Regions from separate parts of the Clostridium sp. AWRP genome, predicted to be linked through region 3. Evidence: riboswitches for the same ligand, from Rfam matches in the RefSeq annotation. Region 3 holds a riboswitch; each other region holds the start of a gene.
What was found. A riboswitch is a leader RNA that binds a small molecule or an ion and turns the genes downstream of it on or off. The one in region 3 is predicted to bind FMN.
Positions count from the first base shown of each region.

Region 1: it holds a riboswitch for FMN, as region 3 does, so the genes downstream of both, DMR38_RS07600 (FGGY family carbohydrate kinase) here and ribD (bifunctional diaminohydroxyphosphoribosylaminopyrimidine deaminase/5-amino-6-(5-phosphoribosylamino)uracil reductase RibD) in region 3, are expected to answer to the same signal.
Region 2: it holds a riboswitch for FMN, as region 3 does, so the genes downstream of both, DMR38_RS01235 (ECF transporter S component) here and ribD (bifunctional diaminohydroxyphosphoribosylaminopyrimidine deaminase/5-amino-6-(5-phosphoribosylamino)uracil reductase RibD) in region 3, are expected to answer to the same signal.

Region 1 covers NZ_CP029758.2:1,634,081-1,639,358, forward strand. Annotated here, with positions in the region: gene DMR38_RS07590 (DUF6198 family protein) at 98-730, shown strand; gene DMR38_RS07595 (MerR family transcriptional regulator) at 897-1,880, shown strand; FMN riboswitch at 1,905-2,018, shown strand; gene DMR38_RS07600 (FGGY family carbohydrate kinase) at 2,173-3,696, shown strand; tRNA gene DMR38_RS07605 (tRNA-Met) at 3,997-4,072, shown strand; rRNA gene DMR38_RS07610 (16S ribosomal RNA) at 4,505-5,278, shown strand, end outside.
Region 2 covers NZ_CP029758.2:252,260-257,537, forward strand. Annotated here, with positions in the region: gene DMR38_RS01225 (M28 family metallopeptidase) at 1-605, opposite strand, end outside; gene DMR38_RS01230 (Tex family protein) at 769-2,922, shown strand; FMN riboswitch at 2,989-3,105, shown strand; gene DMR38_RS01235 (ECF transporter S component) at 3,194-3,820, shown strand; gene DMR38_RS01240 (hypothetical protein) at 3,929-5,278, shown strand, end outside.
Region 3 covers NZ_CP029758.2:2,461,861-2,467,138, forward strand. Annotated here, with positions in the region: gene DMR38_RS11365 (bifunctional 3,4-dihydroxy-2-butanone-4-phosphate synthase/GTP cyclohydrolase II) at 1-923, opposite strand, end outside; gene DMR38_RS11370 (riboflavin synthase) at 975-1,631, opposite strand; gene ribD (bifunctional diaminohydroxyphosphoribosylaminopyrimidine deaminase/5-amino-6-(5-phosphoribosylamino)uracil reductase RibD) at 1,647-2,765, opposite strand; FMN riboswitch at 2,938-3,053, opposite strand; gene DMR38_RS11380 (methyl-accepting chemotaxis protein) at 3,126-4,787, opposite strand; gene DMR38_RS11385 (chemotaxis protein CheW) at 4,808-5,278, opposite strand, start outside.

The DNA of each region.
Region 1 (5,278 bases), 830 kb from region 3:
TAAATAAACAGTAGCTAAAATTTATAATTTTTACTAAATAGAGTAATTAAATTTAAAAATGCAAACTTATAACAAAACTAAGAATCGAGGAATGCATATGAAGAAATTTTATCGCGGAATGATGTATTGTATCGGACTTGTGATACTTGCATTAGGAATTATTTTGAATACAAAAACAGGTCTCGGAGTATCACCTATAATTTCTATACCATATTCTATCTCAAAAATTTGGAATATAAACTTGGGAAATGCAACTATGTGTATTTACATACTGTGTGTAGCTGGACAAGCAGCCCTGCGTGGAAAGGAATTTCGTCCATTTGACTTACTACAGGTTCCCATGAGTATTGTATTTAGCCGTATAATTAATATTTTTAATGATATGATAGTCATAAATTGTGATAACTTAATAATGAATTTGCTTTTGCTTGCAGTAGCAATTATGCTCACTGGAATTGGAGCATATATTACAGTTCAAATGAAGATTGTTCCAAATGCTGCAGATGGTTTTACACAGGCACTAGCAGAGCGAACTAAGAAAGGACTTGGACTGGCAAAAAATATAACAGATATATCAAGCGTTATAATTACTGTAGTTATTGGTTTGGTGTGTGCTGGAAAAGTTGTTGGAATTGGCATTGGAACTTTAGTGGCAGTTATCGGTGTTGGACGTGCTATTGCCTTAACTAATATGTTATTTGGAAAGAAAATGATTGCACTTGTAGAGTAATATGAACAGAGTTCTTGAAATCGGATAAATTTTAGGGAGTAAAGTACTAATTATTTGAGAAGATGTACTTTATTCTTTTTTTACCTAAAAATATATTGACATGTACCTTAGGGATACCATTAATATAAAAGCAAGATTTATTGATATTGGTGGGAGGAAAATATATATGAATATAAAAATTGCAGCAGAGAAGACTGGACTTACTAAGAAGGCTATTAAATACTACGAAAGTGAAGGTTTGATTAATCCTTTAAAAAATGTTGAAAACAATTATAGGGAATATTCAGATGAGGATATTATTAGATTAAATTTAATAGGAGCACTTAGAACTTTAGATATACCAATAAAGGGCATAAACGATGTAATTGCAGGTAAAAAAGGACTGCAAGAAGCTTTAATGGATGCTTTAGAAAAAATAGATGAGAACATAAGTTATCTAGAAAAAAGTAAGTTGATCATATCAAGTCTTATGGAAAAGAATCCAGATGATTATAAGTATTCAGGAGAACAAATTAAAAAGCTGCGGGAAACGCTGGAACTGTCTAGAGATGATAAAAAAGAACTTATATCAAATAGTTTGCTTAGAATATTTCCGGGGAATTTTGGAAAAATGTTTGCCGTTATGTATGAGCCATTTTTAGAAGTTACAATTGATAATGATGAAAAGAAGAAAGTATGGTTAAAGCTTGTGGAATTTTTAGATTCTGCTGAGGAAGTAGATGAGAGTAACTATCCATTAGAAGAATTAGATAAGGTAGATGGTGATAATTTAGATGAACTAAAGAGAATCATGAGTAGTCAAGCAAAAAAGATATTGAACTATGACGATAGTGTTAAAAATACTACAGTAAATAATCAAATTGAATTTGTAAAATCTTTAAAGGAGGATGAGAAAGTAAAGTGCAGCTTTATTAGATGTATTGAACTTACAAAAAAGTATTGTAAGATAATTAAGCCGATTCAAGGAAAGTTTGAAAAATATCTAGTTGTACTTAATGAGGACTATAAAAAGTATAGAGAAAATGACACTAAGATGCTGCTTGATATTGAAAATGGAGTAAAAGGTAATATAGGATTTGGTATAAACGATTTACTAAAAAGTTTTAATGAAGAAAGTTATATGAACATTGACAGAGAAAAAGCACAATGATATATTAATGATAAAGTTATATAGAATATCCTTCGGGGTTGGGTGAAATTCCCTATCGGCGGTACAGCCCGCAAGCCATATGGCAGATTCGGTTAGATTCCGAAGCCGACAGTATAGTCTGGATGAAAGAAGGTGGATAAACAAGATGTATATGTTTATTATGTTTACAATCCCCTAGGAGAACCTAGGGGTTATTTTGCTTAAAATTAAACGTTAGATAGTATGATAAAGAAAAGAGGTGAATTTTAGGGGGAGATTGCAATTTTTATGTACCTCTCACTAAATATATAAAATGGAACATTATTATCTTGCTTTTGATGCAGGAACTCAAAGCGTAAAGGTTGCTGTATATGATAAAAATATGAAATGTGTAGCAAAATCGTCAAATAGAACAACTTTGAAATATCCTCATCCAGGATGGGTTGATATGGATGCAGATGAATATCTTTTACTTACAAAGCTTGGTATGAAACAGTGCGTAGAACAGTTAAAAAAACAAGAAATTGATCCTAGCTTAATTAAAGCAATTATGGGGGATGGAATTATTTGTGGAATTGTGGGTATAGACGAAAGTGGAAAGGCAATTACGCCTTATATAAACTATTTGGATTCAAGAACACAGAGAGATGCTGAAACTCTTAAGAAATTGAACCTTGATGTTTGGGGAAAGGAAACGGGAAATGCTGATCCAAGCTGTATGTTTCCAGCGCTGCATGCAAGGTGGATCTTAGCAAATAGTAAAGAATTTCAAAAAAGAGGCAAAAAGTTTGTCCATAATGCTCCTTATATCCTGATGAATCTTGCAGGTTTAGAAAGTAAGGATGCTTTTGTTGATTGGGGAACTATGTCAGGATGGGGCCTTGGATATTGTGTATATGAAAAGAAATGGTCTGATAAACAGCTTGATATATTAGGGATAGCTAAAAGCTATATGCCTAAGATTGTAAAGCCCTGGGATATTATTGGTACGTTATCGGAAAGTGCGGCAAAGGAAACGGGATGTCCTCATGGCATACCAATTTGTGCTGGTGCAGGTGATACAATGCAGTCCATGTTGGGAAGCGGAATTCTTGAAGCAAATAAGGCTGTAGATGTTTCAGGAACTTGTGCCATGTTTTGTGTCTCTACAAATGGGATTATTCCAGAGCTTAGTCAAAGGGGAAGTGAATTGATTTTTAACAGCGGCACTTTAGAAAATACATATTTTTACTGGGGATTTGTTAGAACTGGAGGCTTGGCACTGCGTTGGTTTAAGGATAACATTTGTCGAAAATCTGATGATGATAGCTATTATAAACTGCTTAGCAGAGGAGCAGAAAAGGTTGTGCCAGGATGTAATGGTGTGATTTTCTTACCATATTTAACTGGTGGATATGGTCAATTTTCAAAGATAAAAGGTTGTTTTTTGAACATGACCTTGGATACAGATCAATTTGTTTTATGGAGGTCTGTTTTGGAGGCCATTGCTTATGATTATATGGAAATTACAAATGATTATAGAAATGCTGGTATCAAAATAGACAGAATTACCATTACCGAGGGTGGAAGTAGAGATGATTTATGGAATCAAATTAAAGCAGATATTATGCAAAGTGAAACAATTACACTAGAAGTCTCGGGAGGTGCTGTACTTACAGATTGTATTATTGGTGCATATGCAGCAGGTGATATAGGGGACTTAAAGGAGGCACTTGTCAGCAATCTAAAAATTATCAATAAATATAGTCCAAATGCCAACAATTCAAATATATATAAGGAGCAGTATGTACTTAGAAAAAGTGTATTAAGTGGTATGGTTAGCAACATAAAGTTATAAAAAGGGGTTAGCAGTTAATTGCTAATTTCTTCTTCATAATGATACGACTGATACTAGTAGGCCGAAGATTTGATTAATATTAATTGAGAGGTAATACTTATTTTCAGCAAACTATGTCAGGCGTGTCACTATATCAATTATTGGGTATATAGAAGTATAATGAGGTATTTCTACAATATTGTATGGTAAACACCGAATATTGCTAATTGCTTATATCTGCATATATGATAAGATATCACTTGTCGCTTCGAGAAGCGGCCAGTACAACCAAGGATGGTTGTTAATATAAATGTATAATGACGCGGGGTGGAGCAGTTGGTAGCTCGTTGGGCTCATAACCCAAAGGTCGTAGGTTCAAGTCCTGCTCCCGCAACCAAGAGTATTACAGCAATTCAGTTTGCATAGTACTATATAAAAGCTATTAATTATATTACTAAAAGAATATATAATGTAATGAACAACCTGGAAATAAGTTACTAATTGACAGGTTGAAATAAAGATGATATACTATAAAAGCTGTCGAAGTGAGGCGGCAAAATGATCCTTGAAAATTAAACAGAGGAAGATATAAGTACAACTTATTTAGAATAAACCAGCAATTCTTTTGAGCTGCGAGAGCAGCTAAAAAAGTAATTTCGTAATTTAGTGTATTACATTTAGTAATATACTAAAATTGATAGTAACGAGTACAGCGAGGAAAATGCTGAACGAGGAGCGGAACTTACTAACGTAATTGAGCACCGGAGTGAAGTATTTGACGAAGCTGGGCGAAGTTAATATCAATTTTCTATAGAGCCATATAAACTTTTAAATTAAGAGTTTGATCCTGGCTCAGGACGAACGCTGGCGGCGTGCTTAACACATGCAAGTCGAGCGATGAAGCTCCTTCGGGAGTGGATTAGCGGCGGACGGGTGAGTAACACGTGGGTAACCTACCTCAAAGAGGGGGATAGCCTCCCGAAAGGGAGATTAATACCGCATAATAATCAATTTTCACATGGAAACTGATTTAAAGGAGTAATCCGCTTTGAGATGGACCCGCGGCGCATTAGCTAGTTGGTAGGATAACGGCCTACCAAGGCGACGATGCGTAGCCGACCTGAGAGGGTGATCGGCCACATTGGAACTGAGAGACGGTCCAGACTCCTACGGGAGGCAGCAGTGGGGAATATTGCACAATGGGCGAAAGCCTGATGCAGCAACGCCGCGTGAGTGAAGAAGGTTTTCGGATTGTAAAGCTCTGTCTTTGGGGACGATAATGACGGTACCCAAGGAGGAAGCCACGGCTAACTACGTGCCAGCAGCCGCGGTAATACGTAGGTGGCGAGCGTTGTCCGGAATTACTGGGCGTAAAGAGTGCGTAGGCGGATATTTAAGTGAGATGTGAAATACCCGGGCTTAACCCGGGCACTGCATTTCAAACTGGGTATCTGGAGTGCGGGAGAGGAGAATGGAATTCCTAGTGTAGCGGTGAAATGCGTAGAGATTAGGAAGAACACCAGTGGCGAAGGCGATTCTCTGGACCGTAACTGACGCTGAGGCACGAAAGCGTGGGTAGCAAACAGGATTAGATACCCTGGTA
Region 2 (5,278 bases), 2.2 Mb from region 3:
AAACAGCTTATTTCACAACCTGAATTTAAATAATTTTTTATTCCTTTGGCAGTTTGTTCTTTTAGCATAATGTACATACTTCCCCTAGAGTTTGAAATAAAGGAACTTCTAAAATCTAAGTTATCATTTTTTGGAGTATAAAACAAAAAATATTGGTTTGATGTATGGACTTGAAAGCTGTTTTTTGATAGTGAAATAACATTATCTTTTTTAAAAGATACACTACTATTTTTAAAGTTTAGCATATCTTCCTTATAATCTGCAGCATACTTATACTGTTTTACTATAAAGCCATTTCTATCCTTTACTATGAGATATGGATCAGCATCTATTTTTTCAGGGTAAACTACATTAAAGGATTGTAGGTAATCCTTATTGTAGGGACTTAGATTTTCTGCTTTAAAATAATGTTTTATAAAATCTGCTGTTTCATAATTTTCCAAGGTTCCAGTAAGCCTTCCTTTAAAATTATCTGAAGATAGATAGGAAATAGTATTTTTAACTTTTGAAGAGTTTAGTGGATGCACAAAATAGTAGTATTGAAAGCTCAATGAACAAATAATACAAAATATAGTTAATGGCAGCATAAACATAAATTTTTTCATTAATAATAACCTCTAAAATAAAGTGTTTCTAAATATATATTAATTTGCCAAAATGTATATAACTGTTGTAATATATTTTTAGCTGATTTATACTTTTTCAGTATGTTTAATCCTTCTTTTAGCTTAGAGATTTATCATAAATAAAATTAACCAGGAGGTAAAAATGAATAATATAATAGATACATTAGCTGAAGAGCTTAGTGTAAATAGAAAATATATAAATAGTGTAATCGAACTTTTAGATTCAGGTAATACAGTGCCTTTTATAGCCAGATATAGAAAAGAGCTTACAGGGAGTATGAGTGATGTAACTTTAAGAAAACTGGCAGAAAGGCTTACATATCTTAGAAATCTTAAATCTAGAAAAGAAGATGTAATAAGGATAATAGAAGAACAGGGAAAACTTACGGAAGAATTAAAGAATTCTATAGAACACAGCAGTACTTTAACAGAAGTAGAAGACATATATAGACCATATAAACCAAAGAAAAGAACCAGAGCAACTATTGCACAGGAAAAGGGGCTTAAGCCTATCTCAGAAGCTATTTTGGATGGGAATTTTCAAGATGATATAGAAAAGTATGCAGAAAAATTTATAAACGAAGAAAAGGGCGTTGAGTCTTCAGAAGATGCACTAGCAGGTGCAGTTGACATAATAAGTGAAGTTATTTCTGATGAAGCAAAGTATAGAAAATGGATAAGAAAATTTGTTTGGGAAAATGGAATAATTGAAACGAAGGGTGAAAGTAAAGAACCAACTCCTTATGAAATGTATTATGATTATAGAGAAGCAGTCAAGTCTATTCCACCTCATAGAATACTAGCTATAAATAGAGGGGAAAAGGAAAAAGTTTTATCTGTAAAGATAAGCTGTGATATGGAGAATATAGAAATTTACTTAAAGAATCAATCTCTTAGAGGAAATAATATAACAGATACTTATATAGAAAAAAGTGTAGAAGATTCGCTAAAGAGACTAATTTACCCATCTATTGAAAGAGAAATACGGTCACAACTTACAGATATGGGAGAAGAAGGCGCCATAAAAATATTTAAAGCTAATTTGAAGGCACTTTTGATGCAATCACCTATAAAGGGAAAAAATGTACTTGGCTATGACCCTGGTTTTAGAAATGGATGCAAAATTGCAGTATTGGATGATACAGGCAAATTGTTAGATACCGCAATAGTATATGCTACAGCACCTCAAAATGATGTAGAAGGCTCTATAAAGAAACTAAAAGAGCTAGTATATAAGCATGATGTAAATGTTATATCTCTTGGAAACGGAACTGCTAGTAGGGAATCTGAAGAACTGATTGGAAAACTTATAAAAGAAGTGAAGGAAGAGAAGGGAAAAGATCTGTACTATGTAATTGTATCTGAAGCAGGAGCTTCAATTTATTCTGCATCAGAACTTGCAGCAAAGGAATATCCAGATATAAATGTATCTTTGAGGGGAGCTATATCTATAGGCAGAAGGCTTCAAGATCCTTTAGCAGAACTTGTTAAAATAGACCCTAAATCCATAGGGGTAGGACAGTATCAACATGATGTTGCACCAAAGAAATTGGATGAATCTTTAAAGGGAATTGTAGAAGACTGTGTAAATAGTGTAGGGGTAGATCTAAATATAGCAACGCCCTCTCTTCTATCCTATATATCTGGAATAAATACTGCGATAGCATCAAACATTGTAGCTTATAGAGAAGAAAATGGAAAATTTAAAAATAGAAAAGAGCTTTTAAAGGTTAAAAGATTGGGAGCCAAAGCTTTTGAACAGTGTGCAGGATTTTTAAGGGTAATGGAAAGCGGTGAGCCCCTTGATAATACTTCTGTGCATCCTGAATCTTATGATGCAGCAAAAGGACTTTTGGAAATCATTGGATACAGCATGGAAGATTTAAAAAATGGAGAACTTTCAGGTATAGATAATAGAGTTGATAAAATAGGCATAGATGTTCTTTCAAAGAAGCTTAATGTAGGTGAACCAACTCTAAAAGATATAATAAAAGAGATAAAAAAGCCAGGCAGAGATCCAAGAGAAGAACTTCCTAAACCTATACTTAAGACTGGAATAATAGACATTAATCAATTAAAACCGGGTATGGTGCTTACAGGCACAGTTAGAAATGTAGCAGATTTTGGAGCTTTTGTAGATATTGGAGTTCATCAGGATGGACTTGTTCATATAAGTCAGTTGTCAGATAAATTTGTGAAGCACCCACTTGATGTAGTTCAAGTAGGAGATATAGTTCAGGTAACTGTACTTGAAGTAGACGAGAAGAGAAAGAGAATATCCCTTAGCATGAAATAAAAATTATTTTAAGAATATGTTGAAATGTGATGGTAAAAGTATTATAATGAACTTGAAAATTTAAAATATAATCTTCAGGGCGGGGTGTGATTCCCCACCGGCGGTATAGCCCGCGAGCCATAATTGGTATGATTCGGTGAAATTCCGAGGCCGACAGTAGAGTCTGGATGAAAGAAGGTAAAATGTAGTGTTTATTAGCCCTGATATTTTATCAGGGCTTTTTTAACTTACCTTAGAAGGTTATACACAATGTTTTAGGGGGATGTTAGATATGAGAAGTAATAAATTAAACAGGCTAGTAAAGATATCATTGTTAGGTGTAATTGGATTTTTACTTATGTTCATAGAAGTTGCAATTCCTGTGTTCCCATCATTTTTACAGATTGATATAAGTGATTTACCGGCTTTAATAGGTACTTTTGCACTTGGACCTGGAGCTGGAATTGCCATAGAGCTTTTAAAGAATATACTTCATGGAATATTTGATGGAAAAACAGCATTTATAGGAGAGTTCGCAAATTTTGCAGTGGGTTCAGTTTTAGTATTTACAGCAGGATATTTATATAACAGACATAAAACTAAAAAGACAGCAGCAATTAGCCTTGGGGCAGCAACTATTGCTATGTCAGTATCTGCTGCAGTGTTAAACTACTTTATATTACTTCCACTTTATGAAAAACTACTTAATTTCCCTATAAGTGCAATGGTAGCAGCAGCAGGAAAAGTAAATGGAAGTATAACAGATATAAATACTTTGATATTATTTGCTATTGTACCATTTAATTTATTAAAGGGAGTACTACTTACAGCACTTACACTACTTTTGTATAAGAGTGTATCACCAGTATTGAAACAAGAGCAGAGTAAAAGTAGGGGTTTAGCAGAACATAACAATTAGAAAAGAATCTGGGTTTATCCCAGATTTTTTTATTTTATCTTTATGAAAAAACATTTTTGTACGATAATTTATACATAACTTAAAAAGAGAATAAATTTATAAAGGGTGATGAATTTGCCAGGTATATGGAATGTAAACAGTAGTTATAATGTAGATAACAAGCGCATATCTACTAAATTATCTTTTGAAGTAGGTGAAAGATTTTCTGCTAGGATTTTAGATCTAAAAAAGTCTACAGGAGAAATACTTTTAAAACTTTTAGATGGATGGCAATTTTCTGCAGAAATAGAAAACCCAGTAGATTTTTTGCCAAATAAACTTGTAAGACTAGAAGTACAAGGGTTCGAAAATGGAAAACTTAAATTAAAAATTGTGAACTCACAAGATGGAGAACAAAGGGTCGGCAAAGATCCTATAGGTAGTTTTATTAGAGAGTTCGGTGATCTTAATTTAAGTAGTGATGACTACCAGCTTGTAAAAAGCATGCTTAAGCACGAAATACCACTTACCAAAAGCAATATTTCTAATATAAAAACTACCCTGGATTTTATAGACAAAATAAAAAATGATCCTAATGAAGAGAATGAGTTTATAAATAAATATTTAGATAGTAGAGGTATATCCCCTGAAAGCACAGAAGGTAAATTTACCACCAGTACATTAAAAAATTTTTTTACCCAACTAAAACAGATAAGTGGTAATGATTTGCTTACTTTTCTGGAAAACAATATGGAACTAAACGAAGATAATATAAAAAGTTTTAACAATGTATTTAAAAAGGATGGCACCATATATAACGAAATAAAATCCTTGGGAGAAAATCTATCTGGACAGAATTCCACTAATGTACAAACCCCAAACCAAGTTGAAGGTACAAAAGACAATTTAAAAGTTATTTCCGAAAAGGCTCAAGCTGAAGTATATAGAAGTGAAGATAGTGGCAGTAAAGCAATAAATATACCTACTAAGGATAATACTGCTTCTACACAGAATGAAAAAGATACTCTTAGTAGAGCAGGTACAGAAAGGGCCAGTGTGGAAAATAAAACTGTTTTAAATAGTGAGGGATTGGATGTAAGTAAGTTAAATGAGATTTTAAATAAAACCAAAAATTCAGTAGGTGAAGAAAAAACTCAATACCCCAATATAGAGCAGCCATCTAATGTAAAAGAGGATATTTCATCTAAAGACATAGAGCAGCAGACAAGTGTAGGTAAAGATATTTCTTCTAAAAATATAGAACAAAAAACAGGTACAGATAAAGGTATTTCTCCTAAAAATATAGAAAATTCGGAACAAAAAGATACTTCAAATACGGTTTTAAAGTTTTCTGAAAAAGAAGGCAGTAAAGTTGAAAGTCCTCATCACAATAATTTTGTAAAGCAAAATGGTATGGATGACATTGTAAGCCAGATAAAAGAACAGATAAACATAAAGACCAGTGAGATGAAGGATATT
Region 3 (5,278 bases):
TAAGCTTTTATCTTATTTAAAATTCCTATGCCTCTTCCTTCTTGATTCATATATAAAAGTACACCTTTGCCTTCTTTTTCTATCTGTTTAAGTGCAGATTGAAGCTGCTGTCCACAATCGCACCTAAGTGAGTGAAAAACATCTCCCGTAAGACACTCTGAATGTACTCTCACAAGAACAGGTTCTTTTTCAAAATTATCTCCCTTTACAAGACACACATGCTCATCACCATTTAATATATTTTTATAACCTATAATTTTAAATTTTCCAAATCTAGTTGGAAGATTAGCAGAAGCCACTCTTTTAACCAACTTCTCTGTCTTCTTTCTATAAGCTATTAAATCCACTATAGTAACAATTTTTAAATTATGTTCTTTAGCAAACTCCATCAAATCATCTCTTCTTGCCATAGTTCCATCATCTTTTATTATTTCACATATTGCTGCTGCGCCTTTAAATCCTGCAAGCTTAGCTAGATCAACTGAAGCTTCCGTATGACCAGTTCTGTCAAATACTCCATTTCCCTTAGCTATAAGCGGAAATATGTGTCCTGGTCTTCTGAAGTCATCTTTATAATTTGAAGCAGCTATCATATTTATGGTACGTGCTCTTTCAAAAGCTGATATTCCCGTTGTAGTATCTTTATAGTCAACAGTTACAGTAAATGCTGTTTCATGATTGTCTGTATTATGCTGAACCATAGGATTTAATCCAAGTTTTATTGCTATTTCTTCTTCAATTGGTGCACACAAAAGACCTTTTGCATATTTGATCATAAAATTAATATTTTCCCCAGTTGCCTTCTCTGCAGGTATAACTAAATCACCTTCATTTTCTCTTCCTTCATCATCTACAATTATGATCATTTTCCCTTGTTTAAGATCTTTTATTGCATCTTCTATAGTATCAAATTTAAAATTCATGATTTTTATCTCCCTTCAAAAATAAATGTTTAGACATCTGAAAAAAATGCCTTATTGCATAAAGCCATATTCCTTTAGTTTTAAAGCATCTATACTGCCGCTCTTTTCTGGCTCTTTTTTTGGATTCAAAACCATTTTTTCTACATATTTTCCTATTAAATCACACTCTATATTTACTAAATCTCCTATTTTTTTATAATCTAAAATAGTTTCCATCTTAGTATGGGGTATAAGAGACACACTGAAACAATTTTTATTTAATTCTGCTACAGTAAGGCTCACACCATCTATAGTCACAGAACCTTTTCGTACTATATATCTAAATAAATCAGAAGACGCCTCTATGTCTATCCAGGTTGAGATGTCCTCTTCTCTCACATCTACAATTTTTCCAGTACCATCTATATGTCCACTTACTATATGTCCACCTAATCTGTCTCCAAGCCTTAGAGCCCTTTCCAGGTTAACTTTGCTTCCTATTTTTAAATCTTTTAAACTGCTTATTCTCAAAGTTTCAGCCATAATATCTACAGTAAAAGAATCCTTTTTTAAATCAACTACAGTAACACAAGTTCCATTTACAGCAATGCTGTCTCCCAGTTTAACTCCATCTAGTAAATTTCCTGCTTTTATGGAGACTTTTGAAGAATTTCTTCCCTTTGATACTTTTAATATTTCTCCTATTTCTTCTACCAAACCAGTAAACAAGTTTATCCCTTCTTTCTAATTTTCAGCATTTATTACATAGGCTTGTATCATAATATCCTCTCCCACATTTTCTGCACATATATCTTTTAATTTTATACTGTCTGAGAGGTTTTCAATTCCATATCCTTCAACTGAAGTTTTAGCATTCTTACCTCCAAGTATTTTAGGTGCAATAAAATAAATAACTTTATTTACAATTCCAGACTTAATTGCAGAAAAATTGAGTTCTGCGCCTCCCTCAACAAGTACACTATCTATACCCATTTCTCCAAGTTTTTTAGTTAAATATTTTAAATCCACCCTTCCTTCTCTATTTTCTGGACAGGCAACTATATTTACTCCCATAGATTTTAAAGACTCTGCCTTGTCCTTATCAAACTTTTCTGTACATGCTATTATTATTTCCCTTTCACGAGAAGTTTTAAAAATTTGAGATTCAACAGGCACTCTCAGCTTTGAGTCTACAATTACAGCTTTAGGACTTTTGCACTTTTCTTCAAGCCTTGTAGTTAAAAGAGGATCATCTAAAATCACAGTACCTACCCCAACCATAATTGCCATAACTCTATTTCGCATCTTATGAACTTTTAACCTTGATTCTTCACCTGTTATCCATTTAGACTCACCACTAACTGTAGCTATTTTCCCATCTAAGGTAACTCCAGATTTTAAAATTACAAAAGGTACCTTTGACTTTATATAATTCATAAATATCTCATTTATTTTTACAGCTTCTCTTTCCATAACCCCGGTAACTACTTCTATATTTTTATCTTTTAAAATTTTTACGCCTCTTCCTGATACAAGAGGATTTGGATCTACACTTCCTATTACTACCCTTTTTATTCCAGCTTCTACTATAGCTTTTGCACAAGGCGGAGTTTTTCCATAATGTGAACAAGGTTCTAACGTTACATACAAATCTGCACCTTTTGAATTATCTCCTGCTTCTCTAAGTGCATATATTTCCGCATGAGGCCCTCCAAAAAAACTATGATAACCTTTTCCTATTATCTTTCCATTTTTGACTATCACAGCTCCCACAAGGGGATTTGGATTCACAAATCCTCTTCCCAATAAAGCTAGTTTTAAAGCTTCTTTCATATACTTTTCATCTGTATTTTCTTTTTCCATAAGATTCACTTCCATAATTTTAATTATATATTTATTTACTTTTTTGTATAAATATAACATTGTATGCTTATAAAACTCCTACTTTTCTTGAAATTTTGCATATAAAAATTCCCTGAAACAACCTTCAGGGAATAAAATTACAAAACACATAAAAACATAGCTTAAACTATATCTTTACTTTCTTTTATCCAGACTTTACTGTCGGTACTGGAATCAAACCAGTTCATGCTATAAAAGCTCGCGGACTATACCGCCGATCGGGAATTTCACCCTGCCCCGAAAGTTTAACTTTATTAAGTTTTATCATGCTTTCAATATATACCTATTTTTTTCTATTGTCAATGGTAATTTTGCAATTTTTTATTCTTGCTCTCCTAAGTCAATTCCACGATATTTCTTTTTTGTCTCCATATCTTTTAACATATTAAGTATTTCTGGATTTATATTTTCCCCTTTATCATAACTAGAATTTACTCTTCTTATCTCAAATTTTTTAACTTGTTCCAGCATAATATCTGCCTGACTTGAAAGTTCTTCACTTGCTGCTGCACTTTCTTCAGACGTAGCAGAATTTTCTTGAATTACCTGGGATACCTCCATTATTCCGCTGTTAATCTGCTCTGCACCAGTGGCCTGTTCACTAGAAGCTTCTGCTATACTTTCCACAAAATCTGCTACTTTTGTAACTCCTTCTACAATTTCACCAAGAGCTTCAGCAGTTTCATTTGCAATCTTAGTACCTGTATCCACCTTCTTAATGGAATCTTCTATTAGTGCAGTAGTTTCTTTTGCAGCATCCCGTGATTTTGCGGCTAAATTTCTTACTTCCTCAGCAACTACTGCAAACCCTTTTCCGTACCTACCTGCCCTCGCAGCTTCAACAGCAGCATTTAGAGCCAGAATATTTGTCTGAAAAGCAATATCATCTATAGCCTTTATAACCTTGGATATATTACCTGAAGCTGCATTTATATCATCCATACTTTTAAGCATTTCCTCCATATGTGAATTTCCCTTAACTGCATTAACTTTCACCTGTTCAGTCAATTCATTTGCCTTACCTGCATTATCCGCATTAAGTCTTATTTGTGAAGAAATTTCTTCTACAGAAGCCGTCAATTCTTCTACAGAACTTGCTTGTTCCGTAGAGCCTTGAGAAAGGGCTATACCCGAATCTGATACTTGTTTTGCACTGGAAGCCACCTGGTTTGCCGCAGCTTGAATATTTGTTACAACTTCATTTAAATTATCATTCATCTTTTTAAATGACCTGGCAAGTATTCCTATTTCATCTTTTCTACTAGTATTTATATTTACATTTAAATCTCCATCTGCAACTTTATCTGTAGAAATCATAAGCTCCCTAATTGGTCTTATTATGGATAGTGAAATAATTGTTCCCAGTACTACAGCAGCAAGCACTCCTATAATTATAAAAATTATAATTATTTTTTGACTTGCACTGGCTGTTTTATCATTGTTCTCTGAAGAACTTTCTGCAATACTTTCCTTTAAATTTATAATCGTCTTTAAACTATTTGCCACATCATTCTGTGCCACAGCAAGCTTACTATTAAGTGAATTTATTTCGCTTTTGCGGTTCCCATCTTTTGACATCTTCATAATTTCATTAGCTGTTTCCATATACTTTGCTTTAGAGGATTTAAGCTTTTCAACTTCTTCTTTTCCAGCATCAGTTAAAAGTGTCTTTGAAAATTCATCTAATTGTCTGTCAAAATTGGAGCTAAAAGAATTTACCTTATTTATAGATTGATTTATATCCGATTGGTTATCTTCTAAGATTACATCCTTTAAATTTGATCTTATATCCCCGGAAGTTAAAGTAAGTTCAGTCAACTGCCCTAGCGGAACTGTCATATTTTTATATAATTGAGTGTCTAAATTATTGATTTTATTCATACTTGTTAATCCAAATATTCCAATTATACACATTATAAGTACAATTAAAAAAAATCCTACAAATAGCCTTATCCCTATTTTTAAATTATTAAATAATTTCACATCCATCCACTCCTCTGATATTAAATATTACTTAAACTGTCTGCGTCCTCGTGGTTTAACAGTTTGTTACAATCCAAAAGTAGTTTTACATTATTTTGAATTTTCCCTATACCCTTTATAAACTTATTTTTGATTTTGCTGATTTCAGGAGGGTCTACAATTTCACAATCAGGTATATCTATTACCTCGGAGACACCATCTACAATAAGTCCTACATAAATCCCCTCAATCTGAATTACAATAATACATGTTCTGTCATTATACTCCATTGGTTTCTTTCTAAATCTTAACCTAATATCCATTACAGGTATTATTTTACCCCTTAGGTTTATAATTCCTTTTATATATTCAGGAAGTTCAGGTATTTCGCTTATGGGCTGGATTCCTATTATTTCAATAACATATTTAATTTCTATACCATAAAATTCATTCTCAAGAGTAAAAGTAAGATACTTATTCTTTTGCGTATCTTCTTCTTCAATTAAGCTATC